Regions from separate parts of the Thalassospira sp. TSL5-1 genome, predicted to be linked through region 1. Evidence: riboswitches for the same ligand, from Rfam matches in the RefSeq annotation. Region 1 holds a riboswitch; each other region holds the start of a gene.
What was found. A riboswitch is a leader RNA that binds a small molecule or an ion and turns the genes downstream of it on or off. The one in region 1 is predicted to bind cobalamin.

Region 2: it holds a riboswitch for cobalamin, as region 1 does, so the genes downstream of both, LF95_RS01905 (ABC transporter substrate-binding protein) here and LF95_RS01000 (energy-coupling factor ABC transporter permease) in region 1, are expected to answer to the same signal.
Region 3: it holds a riboswitch for cobalamin, as region 1 does, so the genes downstream of both, cobU (bifunctional adenosylcobinamide kinase/adenosylcobinamide-phosphate guanylyltransferase) here and LF95_RS01000 (energy-coupling factor ABC transporter permease) in region 1, are expected to answer to the same signal.

The regions. Positions count from the first base shown of each region.
Region 1 is NZ_KV880637.1:208,875-212,138, reverse strand. Features, by position in the region: gene LF95_RS01005 (ABCB family ABC transporter ATP-binding protein/permease) at 1-987, opposite strand, end outside; gene LF95_RS01000 (energy-coupling factor ABC transporter permease) at 1,218-1,898, opposite strand; cobalamin riboswitch at 1,953-2,158, opposite strand; gene LF95_RS00995 (glutamate-5-semialdehyde dehydrogenase) at 2,364-3,264, shown strand, end outside.
Region 2 is NZ_KV880637.1:395,855-399,118, reverse strand. Features, by position in the region: gene LF95_RS01915 (ABC transporter ATP-binding protein) at 1-39, opposite strand, end outside; gene LF95_RS01910 (FecCD family ABC transporter permease) at 36-1,070, opposite strand; gene LF95_RS01905 (ABC transporter substrate-binding protein) at 1,073-2,098, opposite strand; cobalamin riboswitch at 2,253-2,453, opposite strand; gene LF95_RS23500 (helix-turn-helix domain-containing protein) at 2,610-3,200, opposite strand; gene LF95_RS01895 (OpgD/OpgG family glucan biosynthesis protein) at 3,199-3,264, shown strand, end outside.
Region 3 is NZ_KV880638.1:53,860-57,123, reverse strand. Features, by position in the region: gene LF95_RS09725 (hypothetical protein) at 1-600, opposite strand, end outside; cobalamin riboswitch at 1,056-1,266, shown strand; gene cobU (bifunctional adenosylcobinamide kinase/adenosylcobinamide-phosphate guanylyltransferase) at 1,326-1,853, shown strand; gene cobW (cobalamin biosynthesis protein CobW) at 1,980-3,020, shown strand; gene cobN (cobaltochelatase subunit CobN) at 3,117-3,264, shown strand, end outside.

The DNA.
Region 1 (3,264 bases):
TTTGATCTGCCGGTACACAAAGCCCAAAAAGTTCAGCGGCATATACAGCTGCAACAGGTAGGTATTGACCAGCACGAAGTCACCCACTGTCATATTGCCATTTTTAACCCCGTTTGCGGCCAGCAGCATGTTCAAAACCAGTCCGACGGCAATAATCGCCCCCTGGCCAATATTCAGCTTGGAAAGGGATTCCTGCGATTTGACCGCCGCCACCTCATAACCGCGCAAGGCGTGGTCATAGCGTGATGATTCATGGGCTTCGTTGCTGAAATATTTGACGGTTTCATAATTTATCAGGCTGTCAATGGCCTTGGTATTGGCTTCATCATCGCGCTGGTTCATCTCGCGACGGTATTTCATGCGCCATTCGGTCACGATCAGTGTGAAGGCAATGTAAATCACGATGGTGACAAACGTGATCAGCGCGAACCAGACATCATAAAGCGCCCACAGGATGATCGAAACCATCACGATCTCAAGCAGGGTGGGCAAAATGTTAAACAGCATGAAGGACAGAAGAAATTCAATGCCCTTCACCCCGCGCTCAATAGCGCGCGAAAGCCCCCCCATCTGCCGGTCCAAATGGAACCGCAGGGACAGCGCATGAAGATGGTCAAATACGCTTAGGGCGGAATTGCGAATGGCCCGCTGGGCGACCTTGGCAAACACCGCATCGCGAATTTCGCCAAAAGCAGAGGATAACACCCGCACCAGGCCATAGCCGATAATCAGACTAACCGGCACCGTCACCAATGCGGCCGCACTGCCTGCTGCGGCTCCTTTACCTCCGCCCAGGGCATCAACAGCATATTTATACAATACCGGCACATAAACGTTGGCAACCTTTGCGCCGACCAGGAACAACAGTGCAACAACGACACGTATCTTTAATTCGTTTTCGCCCTTGGGCCACAAATAGGGCAAAAAGGTTTTAATCACACCCAGATCAGCACGGGCGGATGATTCTTTGGCATCCGATTTTTTCACATCTTTTTCCTTTTATCCCCGTCCCCGATATGGGTTTTAAGCCACACTAAAATGTACTTTGGTAAAATTTCCCTATACCCGTGCCTCACAAATGGCCCGTAAAGCGCAATTTGGCAAGCATCACAATATGAACATCCTGCAAACAGGCTGTCTTGTCGGGCAGGCAAATACAAAAAAGGCGTCCCCTGCCAGACAGGGAACGCCCAAAACAGGCAGTGCAGGAGTACGACTTATTGCGCCGAACCATAAAGGCGGCGATCAAACACACCGCTATCGCGGAAACGATAAAGCGACTTGGCAACCGCCAGCACAGCAAGGTCGATCAGCGGCTCCACCAGCACAACCGTCATATAAGCCGCACCAAAGCTGGCAACATGGGCGATATTGGCCGCCCCAAAACCCTGACCATAAAACGCCCAAAACGCCACCCAACACACAATGCCACCCTGATAGGAGGTCGACAGTGCCAGCGCCTGCACATAGGACACATCCTTATAGGCGGTTTTGGCCGGGATGATTTTATGGGCAAGTGCACCCATCGCAAATAACGGCACCAAAAGTGTCGTCAGGTTGATGCCGTATTGCGGCAAATCGAACGGGGAAAAAAACACGCCCTGCAGCAAAAGCCCCAGTGCCAGACCAATGGCCGCCGGGGCCGCCCCGAAAATCAGAAACAGGGTGGAGCCCAATATAAGGTGCACTTCCGACACCCCAACCGGGTGATGCGGCAACACTTCAAAAAAGACAAAAACCAGCAATGTGGTAATGACACTGCGCACCAGAAGCGAGCCCAGACCATCGCGCTTGATCGTATCGACGGCCATTTTACCGGCAACACCCACCGCGCCGGTTGCAGTAGCATAACTCAGGGCGATTTTGGCGCCGTCAACAACGCCAGGTTCAATATGCATGACAATTTCCTTTCTTGCACCCACCGTGCATGGACAGGCCGGGAAACCGGCACTGTCAGTGATAAAAATTCGGGCAGGTCTCCTGACTTGTGCCGATTGTTGCTATTCCGCCTTCCCGGGGTTTCCCAGTGACATCAAGGAAGCAACCAGCACTTACAGTTGCGGGGGCAGTTATGGACTGGGCAAAATGCCGTCACCATATTCCCTATTATTCGCAGCAGCCAAAGGGCCACTGCCAAACCCGAGCGGACACGTTAGCAGAGCAACCACCAAAGGGGTAAGGCTTTTCAATCGTAAAACGCGAAAAAAGCACACAGTTTATATCCGTAATAAACCGCATGGTTTGCCCCCACCAAGGTGATTGCAGTTCAGGACGGGCCGGACTATGTTGCTAATTTGTTGACGATTTTACAATTTACGATGACACCGCCACAAAAGGCGCTGCCCAAAGACGGAAACAGGACCATGACGGCACTTGCCAGCACCGAAAACCAGGACATTCAACAATTGATGCTTCGCATCGGTATCGCCGCACGCGATGCAGCCCTGATTTTGGCCCAGGTCCCGTCACAGCCAAAAATTGATGCCCTGAACTATGCTGCCAGCCTGATCCGCGAGAACGCCGACACTATCCTGGCCGCCAATGCCCTTGATATGGAAGGTGGCCGTCAAAAAGGCCTGACCGCCGCCCTGCTGGACCGGCTGGAACTAACCCCGGCCCGGATTGAAGCAATGGCAAAGGGCGTTGAAGACGTTGCCAAACAAAACGACCCTGTTGGCCGCGAAATGGCCCGCTGGACGCCGGACCATAACGGGCTGGATATTGCGCGTGTATGTGTGCCCCTGGGTGTGATCGGTATCATTTATGAAAGCCGCCCCAATGTCACCGCCGACGCCGCCGCGATGTGCCTGAAATCCGGCAATGCCGCGATTTTACGCGGTGGGTCTGAAAGTTTTAATTCATCGCGCGCAATTTTTGCCTGCATGCAGCAGGGCGTGATCAAAGCCGGCCTGCCCGAAGCCTGCATTCAGATGATCCCGGTCACAGACCGGGCCGCTGTGGGCGAAATGCTGAAACTATCCGATTATATCGATGTTATTGTGCCGCGTGGGGGCAAGTCCCTTATTCAGCGCATCACCGATGAAAGCCGCATTCCGCTGTTCAAACATCTCGAAGGGCTGTGCCACACCTATATCCATGCCAGTGCCGACCCGGCAAAAGCCAGCAACATTGTGCTGAATGCCAAAATGCGCCGCGTGGGGGTTTGTGGGTCAACCGAAACCATTCTGATTGATCGCGACGCTGTTGAAACCCTGCTGCCTGCTGTCATTTCCGGCTTAAAAGATGCGGGTTGTGAAATGCGCG
Region 2 (3,264 bases), 190 kb from region 1:
GCCCGCCATCCAGCTAACATCAATCAGTTCCAGGCTCATCGCAGCACCCGCCGATGACACAGGATCAGGGCAAAGGCCGGGGCACCGACCAGGGCCGTAACCACGCCAATCGGCACCACCTGACCAGGCAGAATGATGCGTGACACAACATCGGCCCCAACCAGAAACAATGCGCCAATCAGGGCTGCCAGCGGCAATAACAAAACATGCCGCACGCCAACAAAAAACCGCGCGGCATGGGGGATAACCAGCCCAACAAAACCGATGGAGCCCACAATGCTAACCATCACCGCCGTCATCAGGGCGGAGGTGCCGATCAGCAGCACATGCACGCGCAAAACCGGAATACCCAGCGATGCAGCAGATTCCCGGCCAAAGGTAAAGGCATCCAGCGCACGCGCATGACACAGACACACCAGTAAACCAACCACAATCACCGGCACGGCCAGGGCCGCATCGGGCCAGCGCACGCCACTTAAACTGCCCAACAGCCAGAACATGATGCCGCGTGCCTGTTCGGCATTGGCCGATTTGGTGACAATAAACGATGTCAGGGCATTAAACATTTGCGACCCGGCAATTCCGGCGAGAATGATGGCACCCGGCCCGCGCCCGGCCTGAAGGGCGAGCAAACTGACAAACACAAACGCCACCAGCGCCCCGGCAAACGCCCCGCCAGACAGCGAGACCATACCAGCCCCCACCCCCAGGATGACGACACTGACTGCCCCGGTCGAAGCGCCGGCCGAAATGCCGAGCAAATAGGGATCTGCCAGGCTGTTACGCAACAAGGCCTGCAAAACTACCCCCGAAACGGCAAGACCGGCCCCACAGGACGCCGCGACCACTGCCCGGCTGAGGCGATAATTCCAGATAATCCCGGAATCAATGGCATCGATGGGGCGCGTTGCACCAAAAATATGATTGGCGAGCGCGTTGATCACGGTTTTAATCGGGATCGAGGTTTCGCCAATCGATGTTGCCAATGCCATTGCCGCAGCCAGCAATATCAGCGCGATAAAGACCGCGCTGATACGTTGCCAGAAAACTGTCTGCGCAAACAAACCCATACCTAGTGATCCAGTCCGAACGATTTAACGGCCTTGGCCAGTTGTTCAATACCGTCAATGATGCGGATGGTCGGGTCCATTCCCATCACATCCATCACCACAATATGACCGTTCTTTACCGCCTTCATCTGGCTGGTGACCGGATCGGTTTTCAGGAAATTCGTTTTCAGTTGCCAGTCATCCGCCGGAAAACGCCGCCGGTCCATTCTGGCAATCACAATAATGTCCGGGTCCGCCCGGGCAATGGTTTCCCAGCCCACTGTCGGCCATTCATCATCGCTTTTAATCACGTTTTTCAGGCCCAACACGCCAGAGATATATCCCGGCCCGCCCTTTTGCCCGGCGACATAGGGGTCTGCATGCAATTCCGAACTGGAAAACCAGAAAACCGCCGAAACATCACGGTGCGCCAATCCGGCAACATCCTGCCTTGCGGTCTGTTCGCGCTGTTTCAAGTCGGCAATCAGCTTATCGCCGCGTTCCTCGACATTGAAAATACGCGAAAGATCATGGATCGACTGATAAATCAGATCGATTGAAAAGGCATCTGTGCGCGTCCCGTCACCGCCCTTGCTGTTATCCTTGCCGACACAATCGGCCGGGGCAACATAAACGGGAATGCCCAATTCATCGAACTGGGCCGTTGTGCCAACAATGCCACTTGGTCCCACATGCCATTGGAATTGCGCGGTTACCAGATCGGGGCGTTGACCAACAACACTTTCAAAGGAGGGATCATTGTCCGCCAGGCGGGGAATTTTGCTATTGGCCTCGGCAAATTGCGGCATGACCGGATCAAACCACACAGCCGTCCCCACAACTTTTGACGCCAGGCCCAAAAGATAGAGAATTTCCGTATTGCTTTGCCCCAGCGAGACCACACGTTTTGGCGCGTGATCAAACGTGACAGTGCGACCGCAATTTTGAATTTCAAGAGGATAATCTGTTGCCTGTGCATGAGTGGCAACAGTGGATAGACCCGCTGCAAACACCCCGGCAGCGACAAGCCGTTTTAAAACGCTGGTCATGTTATGTCCTTTCAAAGGAACAACCGTTACATCCAGCGACAAACCGGCAAAGAACCAGAGAATTAAAAGAAATCCCGATAAATCCAGTCCGTTATGTCAATCGTATCATAACAGCCAGAATAGTAGCAGGACATCTCCGGGGCACCCCGCCCAGTCTGTCGTCACGATTGCCGGCAGGTCTCCTGGCTCGCGGGTCAACACATGTTCCTGGCCTTCCCGGGAAAACCCCAGTGGCATGATCAGGACATGCTCGCCGCATACAGTTGCGGGGGCAGCTTCGTTTGACGGCCCGAAAAACCGAACCGTTTTGAATTCCCTCTATCCCAAAAAGGATACCGGCAAAAATGATGTCCCATAAGGATCAGTCATCGTCAAGGCGTTTGATGCCCGATGCCGGGAAGAACATTGGCCTTCAACCCTGCCCTGATCCGTTCATCAGAGCATCACATAAATCCAACGGGCAATCATCGGGCAAAAGGGCGATTGTTTCGTCAATGAAATCGCGCCGGTTTCACGAGAAAATATCCTCCATGCTGGGTCGATTTTCCTGAATGCGATCCTGGACAACGAATTCAAGACCAAGAGCAGCCAGCACACTTGTCAATGTGCGCATCTTTGTCCCCGGATCCCCATTTTCCAGGGATGAAATCGTCGCCACCCGTAAATTGGTGCGCACACTGACATCTTTTTGCGTCATGCCTTTGGCCTTGCGTACACGACGCAAAGCATTGCCAATCTGATCGGGCGTTCGTGCCGTGATTTTCATAGAGGCTACCTTTTTTACGCTGTGGCGTAATTTATCTATTTTTACGCCATAGCGTAACAAAACCTGATCAAAGCCGCTATTTTGCCTTTGCAACATCTGACAAAATGTCAATCGCACAAAATGGTGTGCAGCCATCGAAAACGGGATCAATTCAAAAACTTGCGCGTTGATATATTTGGCCGCGAATTCGCCATTCTTTTTCCGAATTGCCACCACACTATTTCGCAAGTTTGTGCAAATCAAAAATATAACAGGGATAATTTCGATGGACACTTCTGCACAGCGCCGACAATTTTTAAAGTCCGCTGCGGCTGCCGGTCTTATTTTACCGGGCATGTCGCTCTGGCAGCAGGCATTTGCCGCCGATGCCGTCAAAAAGCTGGAACTGGGCAAAAAACAG
Region 3 (3,264 bases), on a different contig from region 1:
ATGGGTGATGTCATGTTTGGTTGCCAGTTCGTCGAGATCACCAAGATAGGCTTTGTAGTAATCAAGCGGACGACTGCGGGCTTTACCGCGTAGCGGGGTGATTCGCGAAAAGTCTTTGGCAAATTCCGAGCTTTCGATTGCCGCCGAGATGGCGTCATCGATAATCGCGGCGGGGACATTGTTAAACTGTTTGCCGCAGGCCGAAAGCATTTTGCTGGCTGTCGGAATGGAAATACCCGGCTGCCCCAGCAAATGATTAAGCGATTTATCATCGAAATTGTCGCGGTCAAACAGCTGGACCAGGGCAGGCAGATCGCGCACCAGCAGCGATAGCGCATTGACGCGAATGCCGCGCGCATGCGTCCAGATGATGGCGGCAACCATCCCCATTTCGGGGTCGGCCTGATACAGGGCACGGACCTGCCGACGTCGCAAAATGACATCGTCACCCTCTGCATATTGTTCCAGAAAACTGGAAAAATGGGGCGCATCCGTCTGAAGCCGGTCAAGCAGTTTGGTCCACATATCACGACGTGATGACGTCTGCCAAACAACGCCTTCCTGGGTACGAATCTTTTTGACGTAATGTTCTATAGCCATTGGGACAAACAGTTCTGGTTTTATCTGGAATGATGGTTGGCGCGAATTGCTCGTGTCTTTAGTTCCCAGGTTTTTCCCGGTGTTACGATATCGGCAATGACATTCCGTTTGTTCTTGAACCAATGTTCCCTGAAAGAATGTGTCTTCTCAACACATCAATTCTTACAAATACTGACCTTTCGTCTAGGTAGGCCTTACTCTTTATGCCTCTGAGGCCTGCCTTAAGGTTGATCAGTATGGTTTCGGTTCCGATTGATGCCTTGAGAACTATGGACCTTTGGCACGTTATTAATGGAGGGTGCTGTTCATTTTCCAGAGCGGACCATCGGATTTGAAGTGTGTTTAAAAATGCCCTTAACCTGCTGAAACCAATTGCTTAAGCAACTTTTACGGTTGTGGTGAAATGTATTTTCTTCTATTGGGGGAAAATGCTATGGCGATGCGAGGCCTTCTAATCGGGACTCTTTTACGCTAGTGTCGGCATCGCCGACTGGGAACGGGAAATCCGGTGTAAGACCGGTGCTGCCCCCGCAACTGTAACGGGATGACGGGTCATTTACGGCAGGAACGCCTGCCACCCACTGAAGGATGGGGTAACCCCCTTTGGGAAGGGAAATGACCAACACGCCCGAAGCCAGGAAACCTGCCAGTGGTGATGTGGGCCTTTTGGGCCGCATCAATTGCAACCGGGTCTCGGGTGGAGACCATAGCGCAAGGAACGGGCCATGGCCCCAAAGGTTATTGAAAATGGCGTTCACCTGATATTGGGGGGCGCACGTTCCGGCAAAAGCAAATTTGCCGAGGATATGATCGTTGCCGCAGGCGGGGGCACCTATATTGCCACCGGACGCGCCTGGGACGATGAAATGGCTGACCGTATTGCCCATCACAAACAGCGCCGCGGCCCGCTTTGGGCCACGATAGAGGAACCGCATGATTTGTGCGGCGTACTCGAACGCCTTGATAGGGACAGCGAAGGTCCGGTTCTGGTGGATTGTCTGACCCTGTGGCTGACCAATCTTATGATCGGCGAGCATGATATCGAGGCCGAGATCGAGCGTCTTTGTGTGCTTTTGCCCCGGCTGGCTTTGCCGGTTTTGCTGGTGTCAAACGAGGTTGGCTTTGGCATTGTGCCGGAAAACGCAATGGCGCGTGCCTTTCGCGACCATGCCGGGCGCCTGCATCAGCGCATTGCCGCACTCTCGCGTCAGGTGACGCTGGTGGTTGCGGGCATTCCAATGAGTGTTAAATAATTTCAATCCGGTATGTGATACCCGGACTCTCGCGTCAGGTGACGCTGGTGGTTGCGGGCATTCCAATGAGTGTTAAATAATTTCAATCCGGTATGTGATACCCGGTTTTTCAAGGATTTAAAGACAATGGCGCATTTGGGTAAAATTCCCGCAACCGTAATTACCGGCTTTTTGGGGGCCGGCAAAACCACCATGATCCGCAATATGCTGGAAAATGCCGGTGGCAAGCGTATCGCTCTGATTATCAATGAATTTGGTGATGTTGGCGTGGATATGGAAGTCATCAATGGCTGCGGCATTGAAGGCTGTGCCGAAGAAGACGTTCTGGAACTTGCCAATGGTTGCATCTGTTGCACCGTGGCCGATGACTTTGTACCGACCATGCAGAAATTGCTGGATCGCGACACCCCGCCAGATCATATCGTTATCGAAACTTCTGGCCTTGCCCTGCCCAAGCCGCTGGTAAAGGCCTTTAACTGGCCGGAAATCCGTTCGCGCGTGACGGTGGATGGTGTTGTTGCCGTGCTGGATGCCGCTGCCCTGCGCGATGGCCTGTTTGCCCATGATCACGACGCGGTGCAGGCCCTGCGTGAGGCCGATGAAAACCTGGATCACGAAAGCCCGCTTGAAGAACTGTTTGAAGAACAGCTTCATTGCGCCGATATGGTGGTTCTAAATAAAACCGACCTTCTGACCGACGATGAAAAAAGCAAAGTCGAGGCCGATATCCGGGCCGAGCTAAAGCGTCCGTCGGTCAAAATCATTGCGACAGAACATGCGCGGATTGAAAATGCCGTGTTGCTGGGCCTGGGGGCCGCCGCCGAGGATGACCTTGAAAGCCGCCCGTCCCATCATGATGACGGCCATGAGCATGACCATGATGATTTTGAAAGCTTTGTTGTTACGCTTGAGGACGTTACGGACCCCGCCGCCCTTGAAAAACGGCTGATCAATGTGGTGCGGGAATTTGATGTTTTGCGCATCAAGGGCTTTGTCCATGTACCGGGCAAGCCGATGCGCCATGTGGTGCAGGGTGTTGGCGAACGCTTTCAGCGCTATTTTGACCGCCCGTGGCAGGAAAATGAAACCCGACAGTCGCGTCTGGTGGTGATTGGCCTGCATGATATGGACCAGCAGGCAATTACCAGCGCCATTCTGGCAGCCTGATCGGCGGGTAAACCAAGAAAGGCAGCATCATTCAGGGTGCTGCCTTTTTGATCTTCGATATTTTAACGCCCCTCCCTTTGCAGACAGGCCGAATTCATGCACTTACTTGCCGCACAGCCGGGAATGATCACCGATGGCAGCGAGGCCGTTGATTTGGGCCAAAGCCCCGGTGATGTTGTTATTCTCTCGGCAGCGGAATCCGAATTGGCCTGTCTGGCAACGGCACAGGCGCATCTTGATGGTG